DNA from 4 places in the Rhizobium phaseoli genome. Region 1 is predicted to be linked to each of the others. Evidence: predicted binding sites of a transcription regulator. Region 1 holds the regulator's gene; each other region holds the start of a gene.
What was found. Region 1 encodes PhoB, which activates phosphate uptake and scavenging genes when phosphate is short. Its sites were predicted from a motif close to TGTCATNNANCTGTCAT; they were not measured.

Region 1 (8,010 bases):
ACGTTGTTCGCGAGCGGCGTCCGATTATGGTTCAGATCGCGCCCAGGCACCAAGCTAGAATCGACTTCTGCGCATGAAGGCGGTTTTCCGCTTCATCGAAGACCACGGATTGCGGGCCGTCGATCACCTCATCCGTCACTTCCTCACCGCGATGGGCGGGCAGGCAATGCATGAACAATGCATCGCTGCCGGCCTTGGCCATCAAGGCCGCATTGACCTGATAAGGCTGAAAGACGTTGTGACCCCGGGCCCGATGTTCCTGATTCATGGAGACCCAGGTATCGGTCACCACGCAATCGACGCCTTCGACCGCACGGTCGGCATCATGGCAGAGCATGATTTCGGCGCCCTCATTGCGGGCCCAGTTCAGATAGTGATCCTTGGGCTCCGAACCAAGGGGTACGGCCATGTTCATGCGATAGCCGAACCGCGCGGCACCTTCGACCAGCGAATGCAGCACATTGTTGCCGTCGCCGGTCCAGGCGATGGTCTTGCCCTTGATCGACCCGCGATGCTCTTCGAAGGTCATGATGTCGGCCATGATCTGGCAGGGGTGGGTATCATCCGTCAGCGCATTGATCACGGGCACGGTCGCATGTTCGGCAAGCTCCAAGAGCCTCGAATGCTCGGTGGTGCGGATCATGATCGCATCGACATAACGCGACAGCACCTTGGCGGTGTCGCCGATCGTCTCGGCGCGGCCGAGCTGCATTTCGGTGCCGGATAGAAACAGCGTTTCGCCGCCGAGCTGGCGCATGCCGACATCGAAGGAGACGCGGGTGCGCGTCGACGGCTTTTCGAAGATCATCGCCAGCATCTTGCCGGCGAGCGGCTTGTCGCCCTGGCCGGCCTTGAAGGCCTGCTTGCGAACGAGCGCGTCGTTCATGATGGTTCTGAGGTCGGCCGATGTGACGGCCGAAAGATCGAGGAAATGTTTAGGAGCCATGTTCTTACCTGTCGTGCGCCCGAAAGCGCCAATCCCTTCAAGCCGTTTTCTTGACCTTGGCGGCGCGGATGCTCTCGGCGGCGCGTTCGAGGCGGGCGAGGCCCTCGCGGGCTTCCTCGGCGGTGACGACGAGCGGCGGAAGAAGGCGGATTACATTGTCGCCGGCCGGCACGCCGAGCAGATGCGCGGCGCGGATCGCCTGCAGCAGCTCGGCCGAGGGAACGGCCCCCTTGACGCCGAGCAGCAGGCCCTCGCCCCTGATATCCTCGATCACATCGGGATAACGGTCCTTCAGCGAGGCAAGCCCCTGGCGGAAGACCAGCGCGACGTCGCGCACCTGCTGGAGGAAGCCGTCGGCGAGAATGACATCGAGCACCGCGCTGCCGACGGCCATGGCCAGCGGATTGCCGCCATAGGTCGAACCATGGGTGCCGGCCTTCATGCCGGAGGCGGCCTCGGCGGTGGCAAGGCAGGCGCCGAGCGGGAACCCGCCGCCGATGCCCTTGGCGACCGCCATGATGTCGGGCGCGATGCCCGACCATTCATGGGCGAAGAGCTTGCCGGTGCGGCCGACCCCGGTCTGGACCTCGTCGAGGATCAGCAGCAGGCCGTTTTCGTCGCAGATCTGGCGCAGCGCCTTCATGAACTCGGGGGTGGCGGGGCGCACACCGCCCTCGCCCTGCACCGGCTCGATGAGGATTGCCGCCGTCGCATCGGTGATGGCGGCGCGGACCGCTGCGATATCACCGAAAGCTACCTGATCGAAACCCGGCGCCTTGGGGCCGAAGCCTTCGAGATATTTCTCCTGGCCGCCGGCGGCGATCGTCGCAAGCGTGCGCCCATGGAAGGCGCCTTCGAAGGTGATGATGTGGAAGCGCTCGGGGTGGCCCTTGGAAAACTGATAGCGGCGCGCCGTCTTGATCGCACATTCGAGCGCTTCCGCACCTGAGTTGGTGAAGAACACCTTGTCGGCGAAGGTGGCGTCCGTCAGCCGCTTGGCCAGGCGCTCCTGGCCGGGGATCTCATAGATGTTGGAGAGGTGCCAGACCTTGTCGGCCTGCTCCTTCAGGGCGGCGACCACATGCGGATTGCTGTGGCCGACCGAGGTGACGGCGACGCCGGCGCCGAAATCGAGATAACGCTCGCCGCCTTCGGTGATCAGCCATACGCCCTCGCCTCGCTCGAACCGCAACGGGGCACGAGAATAGGTGTCATACAGCGGCGCGGCTTCGGCCATGGCGCGGGTCTCCCGATCAGCGTTGTCAATCACCGGACTCCGGCTAAGAAAACCAGGCCCGAAAAATCAAAAATGCCGCCTTGCGGCGGCGACCAGCACTATTTCCTTTTCGCGCTGCAATGTCAACAAAACTGCGCCCTTAGCGCATGCAGCAAGCGTGTACAGCGGCATTTTCGGCCTTCAACAGGCATTATTGCAGAAATGACACGCAGGGGCAGCAAGTTGGGGAAAACTCGGAATTCGATTCATCCGGATTCCCGCGACTCTTGTCACGGAGTCAGCCTCACACTAGGTTAAAGTTCAATTACTAGACTGCATGCGGCGGAACTAGTCACCAAAATTGATCAGGCGTTTCTTGTTTCGGAGGCTTCCGGGACAACGGTGAGGGATTCTGCCATCACCAACGCAAAAGGTGGAGACAGGGCATGAACTGGACAGACGAGCGGGTCGAGAAACTCAAGAAGCTGTGGTCCGAAGGGCTGAGCGCCAGCCAGATCGCGGCACAACTTGGCGGCGTGAGCCGAAACGCCGTTATCGGCAAGGTGCACCGGCTGAACCTGCCGGGTCGTGCCAAGGCCGGCGGCACGGCGACGGCGGCGCGCACGCCGAAGCGCCAGACATCGGCACCGCGCGCGCCGAACTACGCCTCCCGGATCACCACCCGCACCGTGACCCGCCAGCAGGGCGCAACGATGCTGAAGGAAGAGATCGAGATCGAAACGGTCGAGGAAATGGAATACGTGCCGAAGGGCAACGTGGTCGTGCCGATCTCGCGCCGCCTCGGCCTGACGGAACTGACCGAACGCACCTGCAAATGGCCGGTCGGCGATCCGCTCAAGGACGATTTCCACTTCTGCGGCTGCGAATCCCCTGACAATTCGCCCTATTGCAGCTACCACCAGAAGCTTGCCTACCAGCCGATCAACGAACGCCGCCGGGCGGCAGCGCGCGTCAGCTGAGCCGGCAAACCATTGCTGGAAATGCGAAAACGGGCCGCGTGGCCCGTTTTTTTTTGTGTGAGGGGGTTGGGTGTGGCTGCCCCTCATCCGGCTGCCGCCACCTTCTCCCGGTAAACGGGGCGAAGGGATCAAGCCGCGACGTCTCCGTCCCTCACTGGCCCCTTGCACTGGCCCCTTACAGGGCACGTCCCCTCGCCCCTTTTACGGGGAGAGGGTTAGGTGAGGGGCCGACACCGGCAGAAAAAAATAGAAACCTCTCAGGCTTCCATCGAATAGCCGGCGCCGCGGACGGTGCGGATGACGTCCTGCATGTTGGAGAAGTTCAGCGCCTTGCGCAGGCGGCCGACATGGACGTCGACGGTGCGTTCGTCGACATAAATGTCGTGGCCCCAGACGCCGTCGAGCAGCTGCGAGCGGGAGAAGACGCGGCCCGGCGACGACATCAGGAATTCCAACAGGCGGAATTCGGTCGGGCCGAGGCGGACTTCGCGGCTCTTGCGATGGACGCGGTGGGTTTCGCGGTCAAGCTCGATATCGCCGCATTTCAGCACCGAGGACAGCACCTCCGGGCGGGCGCGGCGCAGCATCGCCTTGACGCGGGCGACGAGCTCGGGGGTCGAGAACGGCTTGACGACGTAATCGTCGGCGCCGGTGGACAGCCCGCGCACACGCTCGCTCTCTTCGCCGCGCGCCGTCAGCATGATGATCGGCAGCCGCTCGGTTTCCGGCCGCATGCGCAGGCGCCGGCAGAGTTCGATGCCGGAGACGCCGGGCAGCATCCAGTCGAGGATGAGGAGATCGGGCGTGCGCTCCTGAAGCCTGATTTCGGCCTCGTCGCCGCGCAGGATGGTATCGACCTCGAAACCTTCCGCTTCGAGATTATAGCGGAGAAGCACGCTGAGGGCCTCTTCGTCTTCAACAACTGCAACTCTCGGGATCATGCGTGTCCGTCTCCTCGCGCACGATCCTTAAACCGGGAGTGATTTAAGCAAGGGATCCCGCGCAAAATCAGAAATTGGCTGCGACCTCTTTGCGCGCCCGGACGGGCGCGCACGCAATGGCTGGTTCGGCACGGTTATTCCGTGGCGGCACCGACGGTGTTGGCGCTGTCGTCCTTCGGACGGTCGCCTTCCGGCTGGGCGCCGGTCGCCATGTAGTAGATCGTTTCGGCGATATTGGTGGCGTGGTCGCCGATGCGCTCGATGTTCTTGGCGCAGAAGAGGAGATGCGTGCAGCTCGTGATGTTGCGCGGATCTTCCATCATATAGGTCAGGAGTTCGCGGAACAGCGACGTGTACATCGCGTCGATCTCGTTGTCGCGTTCGCGAATGGCGGTCGCCTTGTCGGCGGCGCGCGTCGTATAGACGTCGAGCACTTCCTTGAGCTGGACGAGCGCCAGCTCGGACAGGTGCTCGAGACCGCGGGCGAGCTTGCGCGGAACGCCGGTGCTCTGCACGGCGATGACGCGCTTGGCGGTGTTCTTGCCGAGGTCGCCGACGCGTTCGAGATCGGCGGCGATGCGGATCGAACCCATGATTTCGCGCAGGTCGGCGGCCATCGGCTGGCGGCGGGCGATGGTGACGATCGCCTTGTCGCCGATTTCGCGCTCGGTGTGATCGAGGATCACGTCGTCGGAAATCACCTTCTGCGCCAGCGCGGTATCACCGTTGACCAGCGCCCGGACGGATTCGGCGACCATCTGCTCGGCCAGGCCGCCCATTTCGGAAATCCGCCTGGACAGGAACTTCAGATCATCATCATAGGCAGAATAAATATGTGTCGATGCCATGGGGCTTTGTCCTCGAATAACGGGAAGGCTTCGGATGACCGCAATCAGCCGAAGCGACCCATGATGTAGTCCTGGGTGCGCGGATCGTCCGGATTGGTGAACATCTTGTCGGTGTCGTTCTCCTCGACGAGGTTGCCGAGGTGGAACATGGCGGTGCGCTGCGACACGCGCGCGGCCTGCTGCATGGAGTGGGTGACGATGACGATCGTGTAGTTCTCGCGCAGTTCGTGGATCAGCTCCTCGACCTTGGCGGTGGCGATCGGGTCGAGCGCCGAGCAGGGCTCGTCCATCAGGATGACTTCAGGGCTGACGGCGACGGCGCGGGCAATGCACAGGCGCTGCTGCTGGCCGCCGGAGAGACCGGTGCCGGATTCGTGCACGCGGTCCTTGACCTCGTTCCAGAGGCCGGCGCGCTGCAGGCTGGTCTCGACGATCTGGTCGAGATCGGCCTTCGACTTGGCCAGGCCATGGATGCGCGGACCGTAGGAGACGTTTTCATAGATCGACTTCGGGAACGGGTTCGGCTTCTGGAACACCATGCCGACGCGGGCGCGCAGCTCGACGACGTCAATGTCCGGATCATAGATATCGTCGCCGTCGAGGGTGATCTTGCCGGCGACGCGGCAGCCCTCGATCGTGTCGTTCATGCGGTTGAGGCTTCGCAGGAAGGTCGACTTGCCGCAGCCCGACGGGCCGATCAGCGCGGTTACGGTGTTTTCACGGATGTTCAGGTTCACATCGAAAAGCGCGCGCTTCTCGCCGTAGTAAACCGAGACATCCTGTCCGATCATTTTATACGGGACGTTGCTCATCTTCTGATCCAGCGCCTTTTCAACTGCAGCTTCCGTCAACATGTTCATGATGTTTAACTCCGTTTACCAGCGGCGCTCGAAGCGACGACGCAAGAGGATGGCGCCCATGTTCATGACGATCAGGAACAGGAGCAGAACGATGATGGCACCCGAAGTACGCTCCACGAAGGCCCGTTCGGCCTCGTTCGCCCACATATAGACCTGCACCGGCAGGGCCGTCGAGGGCTCGAGCGGTGTCGCCGGCGCGTTGGCGACGAAGGCGACCATGCCGATCAGGAGCAGCGGCGCTGTTTCGCCGAGCGCATGCGCCAGGCCGATGATCGTGCCGGTGAGGATGCCGGGCATGGCAAGCGGCAGGACATGGTGGAACACCATCTGCATCTTCGAGGCGCCGAGGCCGAGGGCTGCGGCGCGGATCGACGGCGGCACGGCGCGCAGTGCGGCGCGGGTGGCGATGATGATCGTCGGCAGGGTCATCAGCGTCAGCACCAGGCCGCCGACCAGCGAGGCCGAGCGCGGCAGGCCGATGAAGTTGATGAAGACGGAAAGGCCGAGCAGACCGTAGACGATCGACGGGACGGCGGCGAGGTTGTTGATGTTGACCTCGATCAGGTCCGTCAGCTTGTTCTTCGGTGCGAACTCCTCGAGATAGATCGAGGCGGCAACCCCGATCGGCAGCGACAGCGCCAGCACGATCAGCATCAGGTAGAGCGAGCCGATCAGGGCGACACCGAGCCCGGCAGCCTCCGGACGGCTGGAATTGCCGTTGACGAAGAGGCCGGTGTTGAACTGCTTCTGGAGAGCGCCGCTCGCCTTCAGCTGGTTCATCCAGGTCACCTGCTTGTCGTTGACCTTGCGGTTCTTCTCATCGACGGAGAGATCGATCTGGCCCTTGTTGGCGCTGTCGATATTGGCGTCGGCGAGCAGCGAGACATTGACCGTCTTGCCGATCAGCGAGGGATCGGCGACGACCATGTCGCGCAGCTGGATCGGCGCACTCTTGGACAGCATGGCGGATGCATCGCGCACGTCAGGCTTGCTCGAGGCATTGATATTCAGCTGTTTGACGATCGCGTCGCGCAGCAGAACCGGATAATTGGCGGCGATCAGCACCGAAGGGTCGGTCGCACGCTTATTGCTGGGGTCGATCGTCTTCTCGGAGAATTCGATCGGCAGGGTGATCGCCGTCTGCTGGAAGGCGGTGTAGCCCTTGCCGATCACCGTCCACAGCAGGATGAACAGGAAGACAAGACCGAAGATGATAGCGGCGATGCCATAGGCCTGGAAGCGGCGTTCGGCGGCGTAGCGGCGCTTGATGCCGATATCGCGGCGGGCGGGTGCCTTGGAAACGGTAACACCTTGGGGAGAAACAATATCCGTCATTCGTACTGCTCCCGGTATTTGCGCACGATGTAGAGCGCGTAGATATTGAGGCAAAGCGTGATGCAGAACAGGGTGATGCCGAGGGCAAAGGCAACCAGCGTCTGCGGCGAGGTGAACTCAAGGTCGCCCGTCAGCTGGTTGACGATCTTGACGGTCACCGTCGTCATCGGCTCGAAGGGGTTGATCTGAATGCGGGCGGCGACACCGGCGGCCAGCACGACGATCATGGTTTCACCGATGGCGCGCGAGGCGGTCATCAGCAGTGCGCCGACGATGCCGGGAAGGGCTGCCGGCAGGACCACCTTCTTGATGGTTTCGGAGCGGGTGGCGCCGAGACCGAGCGAACCGTCACGCAGGGCCCGCGGCACGGCGGTGATGATGTCGTCCGACAGCGAGGACACGTAGGGGATCAGCATGATGCCCATGACGATGCCGGCCGTCAGAACGCTCTGCGCCTGGATGAAATTGGTGTAGCTGCCGGAGAGCAGGCCGCTGATCTCAGCGGAGAAATCGCGCAGGAACGGACCGACGGTGACGAGCGCGAAGAAGCCGTAGACGATCGTCGGAATGCCGGCCAGCACTTCGAGCAGCGGCTTGGCGATGCCGCGCAGCTTCGGCGAGGCATATTCGGCCATGTAGATGGCGGCGAACAGCCCGACCGGCACGGCGACCAGCATGGCGACCAGACCGATATAGAGCGTGCCGAGCAGCAGCGGGATCAGGCCGAACTGGCCGAAGGAGGAGCTGCCGGCGCCGGCAAAACGCGGGTCCCAGACGGTGCCGAAGAAGAACTCGCCGGCGGGAACGACGGCAAAGAAGCGCGTGGCTTCCGACAGCATCGAAAGCACGATGCCGATCGTCGTCAGGATGGCGATCGAGGAGGC
Region 2 (8,010 bases), 340 kb from region 1:
AGCGGTCAAATCGATTGAATTGTCAGGTCGGAGGGGTCGATGGCCGGCGGCAAATGCCTAGCATTGATTGCGCATGATCAGAAGAAGGACGATATGGCCGCTTTCGCCCGCGCCAACAGAGACCTTCTCTCCCGCTGGAAGATCGTCGCGACAGGCACGACCGGCGGTCGCGTGCTCGACGCCGCGCCCGACCTCGACGTCACCAGGCTGAAAAGCGGGCCGCTCGGCGGCGACCAGCAGATCGGCGCGCTGATTTCGACCGGCGAGGTGGATGCCTTGATCTTCTTCGTCGACCCGCTGACGCCGATGCCGCATGATGTCGATGTGAAGGCGCTGATGCGGCTGGCGATCGTCTACGACATTCCGATGGCGCTCAATCATGCGACCGCTATAAAGCTCCTCCCCACCCTCGAAGCCTGATCAGCACGGAACCGGCCATGCCAAAACCGAACCACAGCACCGCTCCGCTGCCCTTCCCGATCCTGATCGGCGATATCGGCGGCACCAATGCCCGTTTCTCCATCCTGACCGATGCCTATGCCGAACCGAAGCAGTTTCCGAACGTGCGCACGGCGGATTTCGCAACGATCGACGAAGCGATCCAGAAGGGCGTGCTCGACAAGACCGCGGTGCAGCCGCGCTCGGCAATTCTCGCCGTCGCCGGCCCGATCAACGACGACGAGATCCCGCTGACCAATTGCGACTGGGTGGTGCGGCCTAAGACGATGATCGAGGGCCTCGGCATCGAGGACGTGCTCGTCGTCAACGATTTCGAGGCGCAGGCGCTGGCCGTCGCCGCGCTTTCGGATGAGAACCGCGAACGCATCGGCGACGCCACCGGCGATATGATCGCCTCGCGCGTCGTGCTGGGACCCGGCACCGGCCTCGGCGTCGGCGGCCTCGTTCATGCCCAGCACAGCTGGATCCCGGTCCCCGGCGAAGGCGGCCATGTCGATCTCGGGCCGCGCAGCAAACGCGACTATCAACTCTTCCCCCATATCGAGACGATCGAGGGCCGCGTTTCGGCCGAGCAGATCCTCTGCGGGCGCGGCCTCGTCAACCTCTATAACGCCATCTGTATCGTCGACGGCATCCAGCCGACGATGAAGGATCCGGCCGACATCACCTCGCACGCGCTTGCCGGCAGCGACAAGGCCGCCGTCGAGACCGTGTCGCTGTTTGCCACCTATCTCGGCCGGGTGGCGGGCGACATGGCGATGGTGTTCATGGCGCGCGGCGGCGTCTATCTCTCCGGCGGCATCTCGCAGAAGATCCTCCCGGCCCTGAAGAAGCCGGAATTCCGCATGGCTTTCGAGGACAAGGCGCCGCACACCGCCCTGCTTCGCACTATCCCGACCTATGTGGTGACGCACCCGCTGGCGGCCCTTGCCGGGCTTTCCTCCTATGCGCGCATGCCGGCGAATTTCGGCGTGTCGACGGAAGGCCGCCGCTGGCGGCGCTGATCCCGGCGCGCGTCCCACCCGGACGCGCGGCGCTCTAGCCAAACCGATCCCAACTCTTTATAGACCCGCCAAAAGTACGCGTCGCCCCTGCGCCGCGTTTGGTCGAGATAGGAAAGCTCATTATTGGAAGCGGCGGAAAGCAGAAAGCAGAGCGTCAGCAGCGATACCGTCACCGGCATCCTGAAGCGCATCATCGCTGAAAACGGCCGCGACCATCTCTGGGGCTATGTCTTCGCGATCGCCTGCCTCATCATCGTGGCCCTTTCGACAGCGTTCACGGCGTGGATCATGCGGGCGATCATCGATGAGGCCTTCGCCAATCGCCGCGCCGACGTCGTCTGGATCATCTGTCTTTCGATCTTCGTCGCCTTCGTGCTGCGCGGCTTTGCGAGCTATGGACAGGCGGTGGCGCTCTCCAAGGTCGGCAACGATATCGTCGCGCGATATCAGCGCCGCCTTTACGCGCATTTGATGACACTTTCGGTCGGCTTCTTCAGCGAGGCGCGCTCGGCCCATATCGCCGCGCAGGTGAGCCAGAACGTCAGCGGCATCCGCGACGTGCTCAACCTGACGATCACGTCGACGGTGCGCGACCTCCTGACCTTCGTTTCGCTGATCGGCGTGATGGTCCTCCAGGACCCGCTGCTCAGCCTCGCGGTGTTCATCATGGCGCCGCCGCTGCTCTATGCGCTGCGTTACGTCTCCAAGCGGCTGCGTTCGGCAACCCGCGAGGCCGTGCATCTGAACAGCCACGTGCTGGGCGCCATGCAGGAGACGATCCAGGGCATTGCCATCGTGAAAGCCTTCACGATGGAAGAGGAGCTGGAACGCAAGGTCAACAAACTGATCAAAGGCGCCGAAAACCGGGCAAACCGGATTGCCCGGCTTTCAGAACGCACCTCGCCGCTGACGGAGAGCTTTGCGGGCTTTGCCGTTGCCAGCGTGCTGGCCTATGCCGCCTACCGCTCGATCTATTACAACGTGCCGCCGGGTGCCTTCTTCTCTTTCGTCACCGCCTTGCTGCTGGCCTATGACCCGGCCCGCCGGCTTGCCCGCCTGCAGGTGCAGATGGAGCGCGCCGTCGTCAATGCGCGGATGATCTACGAACTGCTCGACATGGAGCCGCGCCAGCGCGACCTGCCGGATGCAGGGCCGCTGACGGTGACGCAAGCCCGCATCGAATTCCGCAACGTCTCCTTCGGCTATGGCAATGAGAGCGTGCTGAGCGGCGTCAGCTTCGTCGCCGAAGGCGGAGAGACGACGGCGCTCGTCGGCCCCTCGGGTGCCGGTAAATCCACCGTCATCAGCCTCATTCCGCGTTTCTACGATCCGCGCGAGGGCCAGATCCTGATCGACGGGCAGGATATTGCTCACATCACCAAGAAGTCGCTGCGCCAGCAACTCGCCTACGTCTCGCAACAGCCCTACCTGTTCGAGGGCACGATCCGCGACAATATCCGCTACGGCCGGCCGGAAGCGACCGATGCCGAGGTGGAAGAAGCTGCCCGGCTTGCCTATGCGCATGATTTCATCTGCGCCCAACCGCAGGGTTACGAGACACCGGTCGGCGAAAACGGCGTGACGCTTTCGGGCGGCCAGCGTCAGCGGCTGTCGATCGCCCGTGCGCTGGTGCGCAATGCGCCGATCCTGCTTCTCGACGAGGCGACCTCGGCGCTGGACACCGAATCTGAAGCTGCCGTTCAGAAGGCGCTCGACGAGGCGATGACCGGTCGCACTGTCGTCGTCATCGCCCACCGGCTTTCGACCGTGGTGCGCGCCGACAAGATCGTCGTCATGCAGCAGGGCCGGGTCGTCGAGGAAGGCAACCACGAGACGCTTGCGAAGGTCAGCGACGGTCTTTACGCTCGCCTCAACAACCTGCAGAGGCCGTCGGCCTCCGATCTAAACTGACCTGGTGAGACCGAGATGAGCGATGCTGCGATGAAACTGGTGGTGGTTGGCGCGGCAGGGCGCATGGGGCAGACACTGATCCGGCTCATCCATTCCATGGAGGGCGTGACGCTGCACGCCGCCGTCGAGCGCACCGGTTCGCCCTTCGTCGGCAAGGATGCAGGCGAGATTGCCGGGCTTGGCCCGACCGGCGTCATCATCGGCGACGATCCGCTCAATGCCTTCCTGCATGCCGAAGGCGTGCTCGACTTCACCTCGCCCGCCGCAACGGTGGAATTCTCGGGCCTCGCCGCCCAGGCCCGCATCGTCCACATTGTCGGCACCACAGGCTGTTCGGAAGACGACAATGCCAGGATCGCGGCCGCCGCCCGGCATGCCCGCATCGTCAAATCGGGCAATATGAGCCTCGGGGTCAATCTGCTCAGCGTGCTTACCGAACAGGCATCACGGGCGCTCGACCCTGATGACTGGGACATCGAAATCCTCGAAATGCATCACAAGCACAAGGTGGATGCGCCTTCCGGCACCGCGCTTCTGCTCGGCGAGGCAGCGGCCAAGGGGCGCGGCATCGATCTCGCTTCAAAATCGGTCAAAGTGCGCGACGGCCATACCGGAGCCCGCGAAGCCGGCACCATCGGCTTTGCGACGCTGCGCGGCGGCTCCGTCATCGGCGAGCATTCCGTGCTTTTCGCCGGCGAAGGTGAAATCGTCACCCTGTCGCACAGTGCGGCCGACCGCTCGATCTTCGCGCGCGGCGCCATCAAGGCGGCTCTCTGGGCGCGCGACAAGAAGCCGGGCCTCTATTCCATGCTCGACGTGCTCGGGCTTTCTTCCCAATAACGACATTCGGAGACATATTGATGAGCGGAACCCTCGTCCTCGTTCGCCACGGCCAGAGCGACTGGAACCTGAAGAATCTCTTCACCGGCTGGAAGGATCCCGATCTGACCGAGCTCGGCATCCAGGAGGCCAATGCCGGCGGCGCCGCACTTGCCGAATACGGGATCAAATTCGATGTCGCCTATACCTCGGCGTTGGTGCGCGCCCAGCACACGCTGAAGCTCATCCTCGACAAGGTCGGCCAGCCCGACCTGCAGACGATCCGCGACCAGGCGCTGAACGAGCGCGACTACGGCGACCTCTCCGGGCTCAACAAGGACGATGCCCGCGCCAAATGGGGCGAGGAACAGGTCCATGTCTGGCGCCGCTCCTATGACGTGCCGCCTCCCGGCGGCGAAAGCCTGCGCGACACCGGCGCCCGCGTCTGGCCTTATTACCTCACCGAAATCCTGCCGCGGGTGCTGCGTGGCGAAAAGGTGCTGGTCGCCGCCCACGGCAATTCGCTGCGTTCGCTCGTCATGGTGCTCGACAAGCTGACCAAGGAGGGCGTGCTCGCCCTCAACCTCGCCACCGGCGTTCCCATGGTCTACAAGCTGAACGCCGATTCCACCGTCGCTTCCAAGGAAGTGCTCGGCGACATGTCCGGCGCGCATTGAATCTAACGGCCTTCCCTGCACCGACAGGGAAGGCCGTCCTCAGTTCTCGATCGTGAACTGCACCCGGTCGGCCGCGAACCGGCTGATCGAATATTGCACCGGCACACCGTCGAGATCGGTATTCATCGCCTTGGCGATCAGCAGGATCGCCCCGGGGCTGAGTTCGAGATCGGCCAGATCAGCCGTGTCGGCATGCGCCGCCGTCACCTCGGTCGTCGCCCTGATATAATCCGCCAGCCCGAGTTCAGCGAAAGCCTTGGTGATCGATTGATGTTTGCGGTAGGCTTCGCCGATCCCAGCGAAACGTTCTGCGGGGAACCAGCTCGTCGCCTTTGACACCGGCCGCCTGTCGGCCTCGCGCAACGTTTCCAGCCGTATCACCTGTGCGCCCGGCTTCAGCCCCAGCCAGCGGGCGATCTCGGCGCTCGCCTCCTCCGTCACCTCATCGAGCAGCAGGCCGCGCATCTCGCGCGCCTGGTCGCCGATGCCGGCGGTAAAACGCGTGCGCCTGGTGATCGGGAAATTCAGCCGCTCCTTGCGTTCGATCAGCGTGCCGCGACCTTGCACCGCCCGGACGATGCCTTCCTGCGCCAGGGCTGCCAAAGCGCTGCGCACCGTATGCCGGTTCACGCCGAATTGCAGCGCCAGGACGGTTTCGGGCGGCACCATTCCGGTTTCATCATAGGCGCCGTTGCCGATCGCCTCGCGAATCCGGTCGGCGATCTGGCGCCAGAGCGCCACGCCGGTCTGCCTTTGCACCTGATTCAGTCCCGCCATTCCATCCCCTGTCCTGTCATTCATGCCTTCCATCGAATTCAAGGAATTACAGCACTCTCCACGCCCCTGAAAAGGCGCGCGCGCTGCAGAATGTCACACGCTTGTCACGGCATCGATTTAGGACTAAGTATAGCTTGTATAGTTGTCTATATCAATAGACATTTAAAAGGAAGCGGCGATGATATCAGCGGACAGCAACAACGCTGCGTCACAGACGGCATCCGGGCGCAAACGCGCCGCCGATCTGCTGGCGCGCGCAGAACGCAGCGAACTCTCGGCGGCCTGGAATGCGTTGCCGCAAAAGCCTGCGGCGCATCCGGTGCGCGGGCCGGAGACCGGGCTGGTGATGGTGCGCGGACGCATCGGCGGCGGCGGCGCTCCCTTCAATCTTGGCGAGGTGACGGTGACGCGCGCGACGGTGCGTCTCGACTCCGGCTCGGTCGGCCATGCGCAGGCGCTCGGCACCGATCGCGAGAAGGCGCGGCTGGCGGCGATCTTCGATGCGCTGTGGCAGGAGGAGGCGACGAAGGATTTCGTCGAACGGGCGCTGCTTTTGCCGATCACCGAACGGATCGCCGATGCCGAACGCCGCAAGGCCGACGAGACGGCGGCGACCCGCGTCGATTTCTTCACCATGGTGCGGGGAGACAACTGATGGATTTCAAGACAGAAGCCTTGACCGGCGGCTTTGGCGAGCCGGTCTTCCATGCCCAGAGCGTCTTCAAGGTGCTGATGGACGGCATGGCCCGTCCCGGTACGATCCTGACCGTTCAGCCCGATGTCGCGCCGCCTGTGCCGCTCGGCATTGCCGCCGGCGCGATCGCGCTGACGCTTTGCGACCACGACACGCCGGTCTGGCTTTCCCAGGGGCTGGCGAAATCCGCCGTGCCGGAGTGGCTCGGCTTCCACGCCGGCGCGCCGCTGACCGCGGAGAAGGCCGAGGCACGCTTCGCCTTCACGGAAGCCGGTGCCACGCTTTGCCCCTTCGGCCTCTTCGCCTCGGGCACGCAGGAATATCCCGACCGATCGACGACGCTCGTCATCGAACTTTCCGCACTCGAGGGTGGGCGCCGGCTGGCGCTGATCGGCCCCGGCATCCAGACTGTGACCGAGATCGCGCCTGTCGGGCTGCCGGAAACCTTCCTGCGGCTCTGGACCGAGAACCGCGCGCTTTTCTCGCGCGGCATCGACATCGTGCTGACATCGGCCGAGCGCTTCCTCTGCCTGCCGCGCACCACCAAGATCACAGCAACGGAGATCTGAGCTCATGTATGTTGCCGTCAAGGGTGGCGAGGCCGCCATCGCCAATGCCCACCGCCTACTTGCCGACCGCCGCCGCGGCGACCGTTCGCTACCGGCGATCGGCATCGACCAGATCGTCGCGCAGCTGGCGCTCGCCGTCGACCGCGTCATGGCCGAGGCCTCGCTTTTCGACCGGACGCTCGCCGCACTGGCCGTCCGGCAGTCTCGCGGCGACATGATCGAGGCGATCTTCCTGCTGCGCGCCTATCGCACGACGCTGCCGCGCTTCGGTTATTCCAGGCCGCTCGACACGGCTGATATGACGATCGAACGGCGCATCTCGGCGACCTACAAGGATCTGCCGGGCGGCCAGCTTCTTGGGCCCACCTTCGATTATACCCACCGGCTGCTCGATCCCTCGCTGCTTGCCGACGAGGCGGTCGAGGCGCCCGCCCAGCGCGCCGCCGAGACCGGCCGCGTCATGCGCGTCTCCGAAATCCTCGGCGAGGAAGGCCTGATTGAGGCCGATGGCGACATGCCGGAGGATCACGAGGTCGGCGACCTGACGCGCGAGCCGATGGAATTTCCAATGAGCCGCGACCTTCGCCTGCAGGCGCTCGCCCGCGGCGACGAGGGCTTTTTGCTGGCGCTCGGCTACTCCACCCAGCGCGGCTATGGCCGCAACCATCCCTTCACCGGTGAAATCCGCATCGGCGAGGTCGAGGTGGAATTCGACGTGCCGGAACTCGGTTTCGCCGTCTCGCTCGGCTTCATCCAGATCACCGAATGCCAGATGGTCAACCAGTTCAAGGGCTCGGCCAAGGCGCCGCCGCAATTCACCCGCGGCTACGGCCTGGTGTTCGGCCAGAGCGAGCGCAAGGCGATGGCGATGTCGCTGGTGGATCGCGCATTGCGGGCTGAAGAGCTCGGCGAGGATATCACTGCGCCGGCCCAGGACGAGGAATTCGTCATCTCCCATTCCGACAACGTCCAGGCGACCGGCTTCGTCGAGCATCTGAAGCTTCCGCATTATGTGGACTTCCAGGCCGAACTCGATCTCGTCCGCCGCATGCGCCGCGAATTCGAAGTCGCCCGCAACAGAGGCGAAGATTTGAAGGAAG
Region 3 (8,010 bases), 350 kb from region 1:
TGTTGGGCGCGCCCATCAGCACGCTCATGCCATGCTCGTGCGAGGCGCGGGCGGCGTCGAAGCTGGTCGGAAACTCGGCAAGCCGCACGCCGTTGTCGATCGCCTCGTCGACATGGGCGAGCGTGGCGTCGTCATGGCTTGCAACGGTGATGCCGCGTTCGGCGCAGACCTTGGCGATGGCGTTGCGGTGCGGCGTCGAATTGCGCGCCGATTCCGCCTGACGCTTGGCGACGAAACGGGCGAAGACCTCATCGCTCAGGCCGCGCTTCTTCTGGTAGTAGAAGATATATTGATCCATCGTCTGGAACTGACGCTGGCCGGGCGCATGATCCATCAGCGAGACGAGCCGCACATGTGGATCGTTTTCGAAGTCGGCGAAGTGCTCGAGCACATTGTCGGCCGAAACCTCGCAACGCAGGTGCAGAAGGTGCTCGGCGCGCAGCCGGCCTTCTTTCTCCGCCGACTGGATGGCGTCGGCCATCTCGCGCATCTCGCCATGTTCGAAGCCGCCGTCCTCGTCCGCACCCATGCGCAGGCAGTCGAACACCGTGGTGATGCCCGATGTGACGATCTGGGCGTCATGTGCCTGGACCGCGGCGGTCTTGTTCCAGCGAATGCCGGGGCGCGGCTGATAATGTCCTTCGAGATGGTCGGTATGCAATTCGACGAGGCCGGGAATGATGAAGTCGCCTTCGAAATCTTCGCCGGCTACCGAGTTCCCTTCGGAAATATCGGCGATCTTGCCGTCGCGGATGAGGATCGATCCGGCGAGGACGTCATCCTCGAGAACGATGCGGGCATTGGAAAACACGGTCTCTTTGCTCATCACGTCAGGTCTTTCAGCTTTTGGCACCGGAAAGCGGCAGCCAGGAATGAACTTTGAACGGGGCGCCGCGCGTCTCCTCGACGAAGACGGCAAGGCTGGAAATCGACAGCGGCCGGCCGGTGAACCCGGCAAAACGCTCGGCCAGAATCGCTTTCATCACCTCGGCGCGTGTCTCGGGCACTTGCCCGCTCAACGTCATGTGGAAGCCGAAATCCTCCATGACGTAGGGATAACCCCAGCGCTGCAAGTTGGCCCGCTGGCTGTCGCTGAGCTTCTCCGGATTGCGCCTGATGATATCGGCTTCCGAAAGCGTCGCGCGAAACGGTTCGAATGACTTTACCACCTTCGCGGCGAAATCCTGAAGAGGTTGATGAAGCGAACCGGGGACGAGCGCAAAAAAACGGCCGAGCTGGCCGAGCACGAGTTCAGGGATCTCGAAGGCCGGCGTGCGCGAGGCAAAATCCTCGGCAAAGGCCATGAGGTCCTTTTCCGTGACCGAGGCGGCGAGCGCAAACGGCGCCTTGATCGTGGCATGGAAGCCATAACGGCGTGGATCGGCGGTCAGTTCGAACTGCTCTGCCTGGCCGAGCTGCTCATAGGCCGGGGCAGGATAGGTCTCGCCGGTAAAGGCGTCACGGCCGAGCCAGAGCGAGGCCGCGCCGGTCAGGGGATCATCCTTCGGCGGCGAAAAATAGAGAGCGTAGCGCAAGGCTTTTGTCCTGGGGATCGTCGAAACGGGGAGCGCAATGTGCAGTGATTTGGCGGCGAACCGCAAGCAGGCTCCCCGGCTAAAAGATTTCCGTGACAGAATGATGATGGCGACATAGCCGCCACCTTGTGATCGTCAGTGTGTCCTGCTGCCCATCAGCCGGTGGCGCAGCGCGTTCGAGGCGGCGTCGAAGAGGAAGACGACGATCAGAATCAGAATCACCATATAGGCGACGTTTTCCCAATTGGCGTTGGTGCGCATGGCCTCCCAGAGTTTAAGGCCGATGCCACCCGCGCCGACGGCGCCGATGATGGTGGCACCACGCACATTCGATTCCCACTGGTAGAGCGTCTGGCTGACGATAACAGGAACGATCTGCGGCATAATGCCGTAACGATGGACGAGCACGGTCTGCGCGCCGGTCGATTGGATGCCTTCCCGCGGCTTGTTGTCGATATTCTCTAGGCCTTCGGAATAGAGCTTGCCGAGTGTTCCGGTCTCGGTGAGGAAGATCGCGCCGCTGCCGGCCAACGGGCCGGGGCCGAAGGCGCGCGTCAGGAACAGCGCCCAGATCAGCATGTCGACCGAACGCAGGAAATCGAAGAAGCGCTCGAGGATCTGGTTGAGCAGCCGGTTCGGCGTGATGTTGCGCGCCGCCATGAAGGCAAGCGGGAAGGCGGCAAGCGCCCCGAGCAGCGTGCCGAGGAAGGCCATGACGATCGTCTGGAAGAGCTTGGTCCAGACGTCGCCGTGCTGCCATTCGCTGTTGTTCCAAATGTCGTCGAAGGCGAGCGACAGGTTGGACTGGTCGGGCTTGATGCGCGGGCCGGAGACGATGAGGCTAATAACCTCGCCGACCGGCTTGTCGAAAAAGGAAGACTGCGTGTCGAAGACGAAATTCGCCCAGCCGAGGAAGCGTTTGCGGATCTTCACCCGGTCGACGGAAATGCTGACATCGCCGGCAAAGCCGAGATCGGCGAGGACGTTGTCGTCATAGACGGTCATCCAGGCGGGCACCGGCCCGACGACCTTCGGCGCGCCGCTCGAAACGTCGACGGGGACGCTGACGCCATGCGCCGTGACGATCGTTTCGCTCTTCGAGACGGTGACGGCGAGACCGGCGCCGCTGACGGCAACGGTGATGCTGCCATCGGGATTGTCGACCACCCAGTCCGGATGCGGATTGTCGCCGAGCGGCGAAAAGCGCGGATAACGCACCGCGATCGAGCCATCGTCCTGAATGCGGAATTCCGGCTGAACGTCGTAGCTCACCCATTGGCTGAGATAGATGCCGACGCGCTCCCAATGGGCTTCGGCGAAAAGCTTCGGAAGGTCGAAGAACCAGACAGCGTAAAGGCCGTAAAGCAGCGTCGCGATGACGATCATCAGTCCGCCGAAACGCTGGCGGAACGAGCGGTGGAAGTATTCCGGATAGCGCGCTTCGATTTCGTGCATCCGGTTGGCGTCGATCACCGTCATGGCGGCCTCAATGTTGCAGGAGGAAGGCGTGCTCGCCGACGAGGCGGCGGCGCAGCCATGCGGAGAACTGGTCGACCGCGACGATCGTCACGAACAGCAGCAGAACGAGCGCCATCGTCTTGGCGCCGAAGCCGCGCGAGATCGACAGCTTCAGCTCCTCGCCGATGCCGCCGCCGCCGACGGCGCCGATAATGGTCGAGGCGCGCACGTTGATCTCGAGCCGCAGCAGCGCATAGGAGGTGAAATTCGGCAGCACCTGCGGCAGGGCGGCGAAGCGCACCCGCTCCCACCAGTTGGCGCCGACGGCCTTCATGCCCTCATGCGGTTTCATGTCGATATTTTCGGCCACTTCATAGAAGAGTTTGCCGAGCGCGCCGATCGTGTGCAGGGTGATGGCGATGATGGCGGCGACCGGCCCGATCGACAGGATCGCCGAAAACAGGCCGGCGATGACGATCTCCGGAAAGGCGCGCAGGAATTCCATCAGGCGTTTGATGAAGATGCGCAGCGGCCATGAGCTGGTCAGGTTGCGCGCGGCAATGAAGCTCAAGGGAACGGCAAAGACAAAGGCGATGATCGTCGAAAGCAGCGCGACGTTGATCGTGACGATCATCAGCTCGAAATATTCGGGAATGTAGAAGGCGCCCCAGACATCGACACGGCCCTTGTCGAAATTGAATTCCTCGCCGCCCTTGTCGTTCACGCTCGCTATGTCGAACAGCGCGCGCCAGACGTCGTTCCAGTCCTTGGGAATGAGCCAGCTCAAAAAGTCGAAGAGATGCGGCAGGCGGTCGAAGAAATGGCCGGCATTGCTCTCGTCGGCGAAGCGGACGGAGCTGACGAAAGCCGCGATGAGGATCACCAGGCCGAGCACGGTATAGAAGCGGCGCTTGGCGACCATCCGGCCCCAGGCGGTGCCGATCTCCTCAGTGCTCTGCATGTGCGGCTGTGTATCGGCAACAGTCATGGACGCCCCGCCCGGTTACAAGAAAGGGCGGCCGTTTTCCGGCCGCCCCGCATTCCAAAGGCCGATCAGCCGCCGATGGCAGCTTTGCGTACTTCGACAACAGTGTTGTAGAACTCGTGCTTGACGGGGGCATAGCCCTTGTAATCACCGCCTTCGACGGCTGCGAAGCACTTGTGATCCTTTTCCGGCAACGCCGTGAAGAAGGCTGCGAGCTTCGTCTGCCATTCTTCGCCGAGAGCGTTGCGAACGACGAGCGGACCGTTCGGGATCAGCGGCGAACGCCAGACTTCAACCAGCTTGTTCGGATCGACGGCGCCCTTGTCAACTTCCTTGCGGAAGGTGCCGGAGGTGTAGCCGTCCTTGAAATCGCCGATGCCCGAGCTGTCATCGACGGCAACGTCGACCTTGCCGTCATAGGCGGCGAGAAGGTTGTTCTCATGGCCGCCGTTGAACTGCGTCGAGGCGAAGAACTTGTCGTTCGGCATGCCCGTGTCCTTCGGGATCTGCGTCAGCGGAACGAGATAGCCTGAGGTGGAATCCGGATCGGCATAGCCGAGCTTCTTGCCCTTGGCGTCCTTGATGGTCTTGATGCCGGAGGACTTCAGCGCCAACCCGATCGAGTGGTAGCCCGTCGAGCCGTCCTTCTGCTGCGTCGTCAGGATCGGCGTAACGGCCTTCGGATCCTTGATGTAGACGGCGGCGTAGCCGGAAGCGCCGAGTTCGGCGAAGTCGAGCGTGCCGCCGAGCAGGCCCTGGATGACGCCGTCATAATCGGCGGCCGGAAACAGCGACACCTTCTCGAAGCCGAATTCCTGCTTCAAGTGGTCGGCGAGGCAGGCATAGTTGCGCAGGCGGTCGGTTTCGTTTTCGCCGCCAAGGATGCCGATGCGGAATTCCTTGAGGTCAGCGGCATTGGCGGCGCCGGCGAGCGCAAACAGCGCCGTTGCCGCAAAGAGTGCTTTCTTCAACATGCGTTCTCTCCTATTGACCGGTGTCCCCGGCTTTCCGTTACGAAGAAGTGTGCCCTTGACGCGGGCTTTCGATCGCGCCCGCCTCGCTCAGAGGCCGGCCAGCGCCAGCGGTTGGATGCCGGCGGGTTGATTGTCTGACCGCTCGGAAGCGAGATTGATCGATGTCGAGGTCATCGTTTCGTCGATGCCGGCGCCATCCTTGTCCGTTCCGTAGATTGCCTTCACCGCGTCGGCGGTCAGCTCCGACGGCTTGCCGTCGAAGACGACGCGGCCGCCGGCCATGCCGACGATACGCTCACAATAGTTGCGGGCGGTATCGAGCGTGTGGAGGTTGGTGATGACGGTGATGCCCTCGCGCTCGTTGATATCGCGCAGCGCATCCATGACGATCTTGGCGTTCAGCGGATCGAGCGAGGCGATCGGCTCGTCCGCGAGCACCATCTTCGGGTTCTGCATCAGGGCGCGGGCGATCGCCACGCGCTGTTGTTGTCCGCCGGAAAGCGTGCCGGCCGCCTGCAGCGCCGTCTGCTCGATGCCGAGCCGTTCGAGCGCTGCGACGGCATGGACGCGTTCCTCGCGGGTGAAGATGCTGAGCAGGCTCAGAAACGTCGAGCGGTGATTGAGGCGGCCGAGCATGACATTGGTGAGAACGTCGAGGCGCGGCACCAGGTTGAACTGCTGGAAGATCATCGCGCAGTCGCGCTGCCAGTTGCGCAAGGCCCGGCCGCGAAGTCCGGAGACCTCGACGCCGGCGAAATGGATGGAGCCGGAGCTCGGCTCCTGCAGCCGGTTGATCATGCGCAAGAGCGTCGACTTGCCGGCGCCGGAGCGGCCGATGATGCCGACCATCTGGCCTTGCGGAATCGTGAGGGTGACGGTGTCGACGGCGAGCTTCTTTCCGAAACGACGGGTGACATCCTTCAGCTCGAACATCATGCTCTTCCCTTGCACTCCAGGCTCGGTCAGCATCGCATTAGTCCCGCTTCATGAACCCCGCGTGTCATATTTGTGTAAGTCGTGTCACAAATCTCTGCGTCCTGACGAGCGCGTCTAGCCCTCGTAGCGGGACAGAAAATCTTCCGCGCTCAGGTTGCGGAAATCCTGCAGCGCCAGGCGCAGACGGTCATGGTCCCAGTCCCACCAGGCAAGCCTGTCCATGCGCTCACCGACCGCTTTCGGAAAGCGCTCGCGGATCAATTTAGCCGGCACACCGCCGACGATCGAGTAGGCTGCGACGTTCTTCGAGACGACGGCGCCGGCGCCGATCACCGCGCCGTTGCCGACGCTGACGCCCGGCAGGATCGTCGCCCCATGGCCGATCCAGACGTCGTTGCCGATCGTCACGCGGTTTGCGCGCCGCCAGGCGAAGAAGTCTTCCTCCATGTCGCCGTCCGGCCAGTAGTCGGCGGCGCGATAGGTGAAATGATGCAGCGTCGCGCGCCAGGTCGGATGGTTGGTGGCGTTGATGCGCACGGCGGCGGCGATGTTGACGAACTTGCCGATCGTCGCGCACCAGACGGAGCCGTCCTGCATCATGTAGGAATAGTCGCCGAAGGTCGCCTCGCTGATGCGGCAGCGCTCGGAGACCTCCGTATAGCGTCCGAAGCTGGACTCGCTGACGGAGGCTGTCTCGTGGACATAGGGTTCAATGCCCAGCCTGCGGCTCATGCGGCGACCTTTCTTGGAGAAAACTGCTGGACGTCGAGAATGCGGTCGGCGACGGCTTCGCGCACTTCCTCGTCGTGGAAGATGCCGAGAAGGGCGACACCCGCCTGCTTCTTTTCCGAAATCATGCTGACGACAACGGCGCGGTTGCGGGCATCGAGCGAGGCTGTGGGTTCATCGAGAAGCAGGATCGTATGGTCGGTGATGAAGCCGCGGGCAATATTGACGCGCTGCTGCTCGCCGCCGGAGAAGGTGGCGGGCGGAAGCTGCCAGAGCGGTTCCGGCAGATTGAGTCTGGCAAGCAGGGCGCCCGCCTTCTCCCGTGCTGCTCCGGCTTCCTCGCCATGCGCCACCAGCGGTTCCGCCACCACGTCGATTGCCGCGACGCGCGGCACGGTGCGCAGGAACTGGCTGACATAGCCGAGCGTATTGCGCCGCACGTTTAGCACGGTGCGCGGATCAGCGGCGGCGAGATCGACGACGCGCCCGTCGTGGCGGATGAGGATCTGACCGGTATCGACGGCGTAATTGCCGTAGATCATCTTGAGCAGCGAGCTCTTTCCGATGCCCGACGGGCCGCCGAGCACGACGCATTCGCCTGACGCGACCGAGAAGGCGACATCGGAGACGACGGGCAGCCGGATGCCGTCGCGCAGGTGCATGGTGAAGCTCTTCGAGACTTCGGAAACGACGAGAGGCGTTGGCATGATGTCTTCTTCCCTGGTTTTGGACCTGCCGCGGCGCTCAGACCTGCAGGATCGAGGAAACGAGCAATTGCGTGTAGGGTTCGCGCGGATCGTCGAGCACCCGGTCGGTGAGCCCGTGTTCGATGACGTAGCCGTCCTTCATCACCATCATGCGGTGTGACAGAAGCCGGGCGACGGCGAGATCGTGGGTGACGATGATGGCCGAGAGACCGAGATCGTTGACGAGGCCGCGCACGAGATCGAGCAGGCGCGCCTGCACCGAGACGTCGAGGCCGCCGGTCGGCTCGTCCATGAAGACCAGGCGCGGGCCGGTGACGAGATTGCGGGCGATCTGCAATCGCTGGCGCATGCCGCCGGAAAAGGCCCGTGGCTGGTCGTCGATGCGGTCGGCATCGATCTCGACGCGTTCCAGCCAGTCGATGGCGGTGGAGCGGATCTTGCCGTAGTGACGGTCGCCGATCGCCATGAGGCGTTCGCCGACATTGGCGCCGGCAGAAACCGTCATGCGCAGGCCATCGGCCGGGTTCTGGTGCACGAAGCCCCAGTCGGTGCGCATCAGGAAGCGGCGCTCCGCCTCGTTCATATGGTAGAGGTCGCGGTAGCTGCCGTCGCGCATGTGGTATTCGACACCGCCGCTGGTCGGCATCAACCGGGTGGAGATGCAGTTGAGCAGCGTCGTCTTGCCC
Region 4 (8,010 bases), 1.9 Mb from region 1:
AATGCTTTCCTCGCCCTTGCGGCCGCCCGACAGTTCGATATAGGCGGCCCCGGTGAGACCCTGGATTTCAAGAGCGGCCTTGGTCGAAGGGTAGATCGGCGCATCGGTGCGCACCTGGGTGAAGGCCAGCGAATATTGCGGATCGTCGGCATCGATCGACAGCGTCTGCACCGAGCCGATCTGAATGCCGTTGAAGCGCACCGGGGAGCCGACGCTGAGGCCGTTGGCGGAGCCCGGAATACGCACGATCAGCTCGGTCATCGGGCCGCCGCGGCCATATTCGGCCATCCAGTAGACGAAGCCGAAGGCCGCCGCGATCACCAGCACCGTGAAAAAACCGACAATCGTGTAATTGGCTTTGGTTTCCATCTTATCCGGTCACTTCCCGCTGCTGCCGTGGCGTGCGCCTTCGTCCTGCGGCACGATCGACCGCGCCCGCTTACCCCTAAAATAGGCCTGCACCCACGGATCGTCATAGGCCAGCATGTCGTCGATCGTGCCTTCCACCATTACCCGCTTCTTTCCGAGCACGGCAATACGGTCGCAGACCGAAAACAGGCTGTCGAGATCGTGTGTTACCATATAAACAGTCAGCCCCAGACTATCGCGCAGGTTGGCAATCAATTCGTCGAATTCGGCCGCGCCGATCGGGTCGAGACCCGAGGTCGGCTCGTCCAGGAAGACGAGTTCGGGATCGAGCGCCAGGGCGCGGGCAAGGGCGGCGCGCTTGATCATGCCGCCGGACAGTTCGGAGGGGTATTTGTCGGCGGCATCGGCCGCGAGCCCCACCATGCGGATCTTCAGATGCGCCAGTTCATCCATCAGCGAGCGCGGCAGATCGAGATATTCGCGCATCGGCACCTGGATGTTTTCCTTGACCGTCAGCGACGAAAACAGCGCCCCCTGCTGGAACAGCACGCCGAGCCGCATGTCGAGCGCGTTGCGCTGCGGCTCGTCGAGTTCGTCGAAGTCCTGGCCGAGTATCTTGATTGTGCCCGAGCGGCGCGGCAGCAGCCTCAGCACCGTGCGCATCAGCACCGATTTGCCGGTGCCCGAGGCGCCGACGAAACCGAGGATCTCGCCGCGATAGATATCGAGGTTCAGATTGTCGAGCACCACCTTCGAGCCAAACGCGACGGTGACGTCGCGCGCCGAGAGCACGACATCCCTGCCCTGTCCTTCGCTCTCGATCGGTTGCTCGTTCACGCGGTCCGCCATGCTAGAAGTTGATTGCTGCATAGAACATCGCAAAAAGCCCGTCCATCAGGATGACGACGAAAATCGCCTTCACGACGGAGGCAGTCACGTGCTGGCCAAGCGATTCCGCGCTGCCGCCGACCTTCAGCCCTTCGACGGCGGCGACGATGCCGATAACGAGCGCCATGAACGGCGCCTTGATCATGCCTGACAGCACCGTCGACAGCGTCACCGCCTCGTGCAGGCGCGCCAGGAAGTTGGCGAAAGTGATTCCGGAATAGCCCCAGGCAACGACGGCAGCCCCGGCCAGCGAGGCGAAGTTCGCCAAGACCGTCAGAAGCGGCAGTGCGATGGTCAGCGCTACGAGCCTTGGAAAAATCAGTACGCCGATCGGGTTCAGCCCCATGACCTTCAGCGCGTCGATCTCTTCGCGCATCTTCATCGAGCCGATTTCGGCGGTTATCGCGCTGCCGGAGCGGCCGGCGATCATGATCGAGGTCAGCAGCACGCCGATTTCGCGCAGCTGCAGAATACCGACGAGATCGACGACGAAGACTTCCGCCCCGAAATAGCGCAGCTGGAAGGCGCCCTGCTGGGCGATGATCGCCCCGATCAGGAAGGACATCAGCAGGATGATCGGAACCGCGCGAACGCCCATATGGTCGATCTGGTTGACGATCGAAGCCGGCGAAACACCGCTGCCGCGGCCGAACTTCATCTGCGCGCCGCGCACCGCCGAGCCGAGGATATACATGGCGGCGGCGAGATTGTCCCAGACGTCGTAGGTCATCTTGCCGATCGGCGCGAGGATGCGCGCGGCAAGGGAAACCTTCTCCTTCGGCTCCGGCTCCGGTTTGGCCGGCTCCTCGGAAAACATCGCCAGCATTTCGTCGATATGCGGATTGGTGCCTTCGAAGCGGACCGTCCGTCCGGCCGCCTCCTCTTCCTTCTTCAGCCGGCAGAGCAACCAGATGCCCGCCGTATCGATATCGGTAATCTCGGATAGATCGACCGTCAGGTTACCCGCCTTCTGGTGCAGGAGCTTTTCGAAATCGCGCAGCACCAGATGCACATAGGCGCTGCGCCAGTTGCCGCTCAGACGCACATGCTGTCCCGAACCATCGGACTGGTCGTCCACGACAAGCGAGGCAGCGTTGCGATTCTCGGCGTTCAAGATACTTGTGTCTTTCAAGGCTTACAGCGACAGTGCCGACTCGCGAAGCGGTTCGTCGCCCGGCGCGTCAATATACAGAAGCAACGTGCAATTTCCATGCTTGCAGGACAGCAATAATGCCGCGCATCCTTGATATCCAGATGAATTCCTTTCCGATTGCCGGGACGTTTACCATCGCGCGCGGCGCAAAGACGCAGGCCGAGGTCATCACCTGCGCGCTGACGGACGAAGGGGCTGAGGGGCGCGGCGAATGTGTGCCCTATCGCCGCTACGGCGAAACGATGGAGAGCGTTCTTGCCCAGATCGAAGCCGCGCGTCCGCTGATCGAGGCAGGCATCTCGCGGCACGACCTGCTGTCGGCGATGCCGCCAGGTGCAGCCCGCAACGCCGTCGATTGCGCCCTCTGGGATCTGGAAGCGAAACAGATGGGCCAAAGCGTCGCGTCTCGACTGGGCATTGCCGATCCGAAACCGCTGACGACAGCCTATACGATCTCGCTCGGCGAACCGGAGGTGATGGCGGCCCAGGCGCGCGAACATGCCAGCCGCGCCCTGCTCAAGGTCAAGGTCGGCACCGGCGACGATGAAAGCCGCATTCGCGCCGTCCGCGCGGCCGCGCCCGAGGCCGCCATCATCCTCGATGCCAATGAAGGCTGGCCGGAACCGGTGCTGGAGCGTCACCTCAACATCGCCGCGGAGGCGGGTGTGACGCTCGTCGAGCAACCGCTGCCGGCGGGCCGCGACGCCTTGCTTGCCGAGATCCGCCGCCCGCTGCTCGTCTGCGCCGACGAGAGCGTCCACCATACCGGCGATCTCGCAAGCCTTGCCGACCGCTATGATGCGATCAACATCAAGCTCGACAAGTCAGGCGGCCTCACCGAAGCCCTGGCGATGAAGACCGAAGCCGAGCGGCTCGGCTTCGCCATCATGATCGGCTGCATGGTCGGCACCTCGCTTGCCATGGCGCCGGCGGTGCTGCTCGCCCAGAATGCCGATTTCGTTGATCTCGATGGTCCGCTGCTGCTCGCCCGCGACCGCGAGCCCGGCCTACGTTACACCGCTTCCCTGGTCTTTCCGCCCGAAGGCAACCTCTGGGGCTGAAAGTAATAGGCTGCGATGACGATGCCGAGGCCGCAGAAAGCGACCAGCGCCATGACGTAAAAGCTGACCACGCCGAGTCCGGCGTAGAGGTAACCCGCAGCGATGGTCATCAGCGCCATCGCCATGCCGACATAGAAGAAATAGGCGCCTTGGGCCGAGGATTCCTGCGTCTCCTGCACCGTCGCCACGATCCGCCGCTGCACGCCGGTATGCACGAAGGCATAGGTAAAGCCGTGGAAGCATTGCAGCAGGAAGAAACCGGCGAAGCCCGTATTCATGGGAAACAGGATCCAGCGGCAGACGCTGACGGCGCAGCCGAAGCGGATCAGCGTCCAGGCATTGAAGCGCCGGTTTAGACGCTTCGACAGGAAGAACACCGTCACTTCCGAAGCCACACCGGCGCTCCAGAGAAGACCGACCTCAGCGCCGGAGAAGCCGAACTGATGCCAGTAGATCGATGAGAAAGCATTGAGTACGGCATGGCTTGACTGCTGGATGGCGACGCCGATCAGGAGCAGCAGCAGATGCGGCTCGCGCAGGCCGCTGCCGGTGGCGGCGGGAATGTTGATCGGCTGGCCGCGCCGCCGTGTGGGCCCGATGCGCGGACAGAAGATCGCCATGACGACGGTCATGGTAAAGCCGAACACCATCACCGGCAGCACCATCTCGCCGCCCCACCGGCTGATCAGCCGACCGCCGACCAGCGTCGACACGATGAAGGCGACCGAGCCCCAGACGCGCATCGAGCCGTAATCGAGGCCCCAGCGGCGCACGCCCGAGATGACGATCGATTCGACGACCGGCAGATAGGGCGCGAAGGTGGCGCCCTGCAGCGCATAGACGATCGTCACCGGCCAGAAACTCGTCGTCCAATAGAGCGCGATCGCCGTCAGCAGCGACAGGCTACCGGACCAGAGCAGGACATCGGCGCGTTCCTTCATTCGGTCGGCGATCATAGCGACGATGGGCGCCACCAGCACGCGGACCACCATCGGTATCGCAAGGATGATGCCGATCTCGTGGTCGCTGAAACTGTGGGTCGCGAGCCAGACGGGGAAGAACGGCAGGACGACGCCGTTCACGAGCAGCGGCGCGCAATAGGAAAGCGCGCTGAGCAGCCGGAAGCGCGGCGGCGCTCCCTCACTCGAGGACTGTTGGGCGGGAATCATGGGTGGACCTGAAGGAAACTTGTCGTTTTCCTAACACACCACCCCGGAGGTGCCTATTGCGAGAAATAGCCCTCCTGAAACGTTTTAGAAAATAAGTAAGGCCCTGTCACCTCGCGGCAACGGCTATATTCTTGTGGCACCGCTGCAGATATGCCGATGCCAAAATCAAGCAGCTTGCGGGGCCAGTTCGCCTTCGTCACGCATCTCGATGGCGGTCAACGCCGGCACGGTGCTTGCGAGCGTCCGCCACGTGATCAGTTCGAACGTGCCGTCCTCGTGCTCGGCGACGGCCGTGCAACTTTCCACCCAGTCGCCGGTATTGATGTAGCGGATGCCGTCCATATCCTGAATGACGGCATGATGGATATGACCGCAGATCACCCCGTCGGCGCCGCTCTTGCGCGCCTCTTCGGCGACGACGCGCTCGAATTCGCCAATGAAATTGACGGCATGCTTGACCTGCAGCTTGGCCCAGGCCGAGAAGGACCAGTAAGGCATGCCGAGGCGCCGGCGCACAGCCGCCAGCAGAATGTTGATGCGGATCGCCGTATCGTAGGCCCAATCGCCGAGATAGGCGAGCAGGCGGGCATTGCGAACGACGACGTCAAATTCGTCGCCATGCAGGATCAGGTATTTCTTACCGTCGGCGCCGTCATGCATCATCCGCTCGACGACCTCGATGCCGCCGAAATGCATGCCCGGAAAATCGCGCAGGAACTCGTCGTGATTGCCGGGGATATAGACGACGCGCGTGCCCTTGCGCGCCTTGCGCAAGAGCTTCTGGACGACGTCGTTACAGACCTGCGGCCAATACCAGCTACGCTTCAGCCGCCAGCCGTCGACAATGTCGCCGACGAGAACGATCGTATCTGCCTCGTGGTAGCGCAGGAAATCCAGCAGGAAGTCGGCCTTCGCGGCCTTCGAGCCGAGATGGACATCGGAAATGAAGAGCGTGCGGAAATGTCTGGGTTCCATCATGTCTATCACGAGCTACGGCTCATGCCCCATCTTTCATATAGCCTTCCAAAACCAGACTCGTGTTTCAGGAAGATGACAGACTGGGGGGAAAGCCCTGCAAAGCTGGTTATCGCAAGCCGATCGTCCGGTCACGAATCGCCTTCCTGCAATGTTGCCCCGCACACCACTCGCGTTCATGATGAGGCGATTCCAAGTCTGACAATGCGGGGACGGCTGATGCGCCTTTTTCTCGTTCGCCACGGCGAATCCCTCGGCAATATCGATGAACGGGCCTATCGCCAGTTCGGTGATCACAGCGTCCCACTGACGCAATGGGGCTACCGGCAGGCTTTGGAGGCCGGCTGCGTGATCACATCCTATCTGAGGGGATTGCCGGACGACGGATTTCAGAAGCTGCGCATCTGGTACTCGCCGTTTCTGAGAACACGACAGAGCAAGGATGCGTTGCTCAATGCCCTTCCGGAAGATTTCGTTGGCGATGTCAGGGAAGATTATCTGCTGCGCGAACAGGATTTCGGTCTCTTCACCGAAATTTACGACCAGGCCGAAAGGAAACAGAAGTTCCCCGAAGAATTCGAAAAATGGGCGCGGCTGCGCAGCAATAGCGGCAAGTTTTATGCGCGTCCACCCGATGGCGAAAGCCGGGCGGATGTCGCCCAACGGGTTCGTCTCTTCCTCCAGACGGTCATGCGCGACGGCGAGAACGACGACCATAACATCGCCATTGTCGGTCATGGCGTTACCAACCGGGCGGTCGAAATGAACTTCCTGCAGCACCCAGTTGAATGGTTCGAGCGCTCCGACAATCCCGCAAATGCCGACATCACGCTGATCGAGGGCACGCGCTCGCAAGGCTATGCGTCGATCCTGCTGCACCGGGCGGCCGACCGGCTGCCCGGACAGGATGGCGAGCTGCGTGATGCCCATGGCGCCGACGTGACGATCACACCAAAGCTTGGTGGCTGACCCCACTCAGTGGAAAGATGAAGCTTGGATCCGTTCATCTGTCCGATGTCTGCTCGAGCTCGCGCGCCACGACTTCGTCCCCCCTTGTAGGGGGGACGGATTTCGCGGTCGCAGAGCCGTATCGATCAGGCAGCCCGCACGGCCGCCACCGGTTTCACATTCTGATTCATGCGGAACAGATTGTCCGGATCATAACGCAGCTTGATTTCAGCGAGACGCGCATAATTGGCGCCATAAGCCATCTCGACCCGATCCGTCTCATCCTCCGGCATGAAATTGATATACGCGGTACCCACAGCATGCGGCTTGGTTGCTTCGAAAAGTTCGCGCGCCCAGCCGATGCAGCTTGCGTCCATCCCGGTCTCCCGCCAGCGTGCGTGCACATTCATGACGAAATGCGAGCTGCGCTGCGGAAAGGCAGAGGCTTCGGTCGGAATACGGCCGGCGGCCCCACCGACATGACCGATGAATATCTCACATTCCGGCCCCGGCAGCTTGCGCACGGCGCCGAGGAGAACATCAATCGCGGCATCCGAAAGCGCGGCGAAATCCTGGCTCTTCCAGTAATTGCGCGCCCCCGGTGTCAGAAGCGGATCGAAAGCCTGCTGCCAGCCGGTAAACGGCACCGGACCGACGACATCGGCAATCGGTTTTCCGATCGCCCGCAATCTGGCCGTCGCCTTTTCCCCCGCCGCAATATCTCCGCAATAGCACATGGCGAGCACCACGATCTCCTTGCCGTGCCATTCGGCCGGAAGGAACGGCAGCGGCGGCGCCTGGCGCATCACCACCCAGCAGGTCAGTTCATCGGGTGCCGCTTCCAACGCCTGACGATATTCCCGCAGTACCTTCTCCGCATCGGCGAAAGGATGCACGACCAATCCGGCGAGTACTTCGGAATGGAGCGGGTTGAGCTGGAATTCGAAGGAGGTCACCACGCCGAAATTGCCGCCGCCGCCGCGCAGCGCCCAGAAGAGATCCGGCCTCTCCGTTTCGCTCGCCTTCACCAGCTCGCCATCGGCCGTTACCACATCCACGGATATCAAATTGTCGAGGGTGAGCCCGAATTTGCGGGTGAGCCAACCGAAACCGCCGCCGAGCGTCAATCCTGCGATGCCGGTCGTCGAATTGATGCCGGTCGGCAGAACCAGTCCGAAGGCCAGCGTTTCCTTGTCGATGTCACCGAGCGTGGCACCCGGCTCAATTCTGGCGCGGCTTATCTCGGGATCGACCCGCACCGATTTCATCGCCGACAGATCAATGACGATGCCTCCTTCGCACATGGCGTTGCCGGCAATGCCGTGCCCGCCGCCGCGCACCGACAGGAGCAAACTGTTGTCGCGGGCAAACCGCACCGCGCGCACGACGTCGGCCGCCCCGGCGCAACGCGCGATCAGTCCGGGCCGACGGTCGATCATCGCGTTCC

Region 2: phnG (phosphonate C-P lyase system protein PhnG) is a predicted target of PhoB. The motif match lies at 5,739-5,755, and genes of this name have one in related genera.
Region 3: phnC (phosphonate ABC transporter ATP-binding protein) is a predicted target of PhoB. The motif match lies at 5,951-5,967, and genes of this name have one in related genera.
Region 4: AMC88_RS12015 (UDP-2,3-diacylglucosamine diphosphatase) is a predicted target of PhoB. The motif match lies at 5,680-5,696, and genes of this name have one in related genera.

Annotation. Positions count from the first base shown of each region.
Region 1 is NZ_CP013532.1:563,677-571,686, reverse strand. It holds gene argF (ornithine carbamoyltransferase) at 32-946, opposite strand; gene AMC88_RS02775 (aspartate aminotransferase family protein) at 984-2,183, opposite strand; gene AMC88_RS02770 (GcrA family cell cycle regulator) at 2,609-3,142, shown strand; gene phoB (phosphate regulon transcriptional regulator PhoB) at 3,400-4,083, opposite strand; gene phoU (phosphate signaling complex protein PhoU) at 4,218-4,931, opposite strand; gene pstB (phosphate ABC transporter ATP-binding protein PstB) at 4,976-5,791, opposite strand; gene pstA (phosphate ABC transporter permease PstA) at 5,807-7,126, opposite strand; gene pstC (phosphate ABC transporter permease subunit PstC) at 7,123-8,010, opposite strand, start outside.
Region 2 is NZ_CP013532.1:226,880-234,889, reverse strand. It holds gene AMC88_RS01090 (methylglyoxal synthase) at 40-420, shown strand; gene AMC88_RS01085 (glucokinase) at 438-1,463, shown strand; gene AMC88_RS01080 (ABC transporter ATP-binding protein) at 1,587-3,374, shown strand; gene dapB (4-hydroxy-tetrahydrodipicolinate reductase) at 3,390-4,214, shown strand; gene AMC88_RS01070 (2,3-bisphosphoglycerate-dependent phosphoglycerate mutase) at 4,235-4,870, shown strand; gene phnF (phosphonate metabolism transcriptional regulator PhnF) at 4,910-5,647, opposite strand; gene phnG (phosphonate C-P lyase system protein PhnG) at 5,826-6,302, shown strand; gene phnH (phosphonate C-P lyase system protein PhnH) at 6,302-6,910, shown strand; gene AMC88_RS01050 (carbon-phosphorus lyase complex subunit) at 6,915-8,010, shown strand, end outside.
Region 3 is NZ_CP013532.1:217,863-225,872, forward strand. It holds gene AMC88_RS01000 (alpha-D-ribose 1-methylphosphonate 5-triphosphate diphosphatase) at 1-826, opposite strand, end outside; gene AMC88_RS01005 (DUF1045 domain-containing protein) at 840-1,535, opposite strand; gene phnE (phosphonate ABC transporter, permease protein PhnE) at 1,671-3,014, opposite strand; gene phnE (phosphonate ABC transporter, permease protein PhnE) at 3,022-3,981, opposite strand; gene phnD (phosphonate ABC transporter substrate-binding protein) at 4,047-4,952, opposite strand; gene phnC (phosphonate ABC transporter ATP-binding protein) at 5,040-5,885, opposite strand; gene AMC88_RS01030 (DapH/DapD/GlmU-related protein) at 6,003-6,620, opposite strand; gene phnL (phosphonate C-P lyase system protein PhnL) at 6,617-7,324, opposite strand; gene phnK (phosphonate C-P lyase system protein PhnK) at 7,362-8,010, opposite strand, start outside.
Region 4 is NZ_CP013532.1:2,470,581-2,478,590, forward strand. It holds gene AMC88_RS11990 (MlaD family protein) at 1-369, opposite strand, end outside; gene AMC88_RS11995 (ABC transporter ATP-binding protein) at 379-1,218, opposite strand; gene AMC88_RS12000 (ABC transporter permease) at 1,220-2,389, opposite strand; gene dgcA (N-acetyl-D-Glu racemase DgcA) at 2,488-3,471, shown strand; gene AMC88_RS12010 (MFS transporter) at 3,423-4,640, opposite strand; gene AMC88_RS12015 (UDP-2,3-diacylglucosamine diphosphatase) at 4,806-5,618, opposite strand; gene AMC88_RS12020 (histidine phosphatase family protein) at 5,835-6,584, shown strand; gene AMC88_RS12025 (FAD-binding oxidoreductase) at 6,710-8,010, opposite strand, start outside.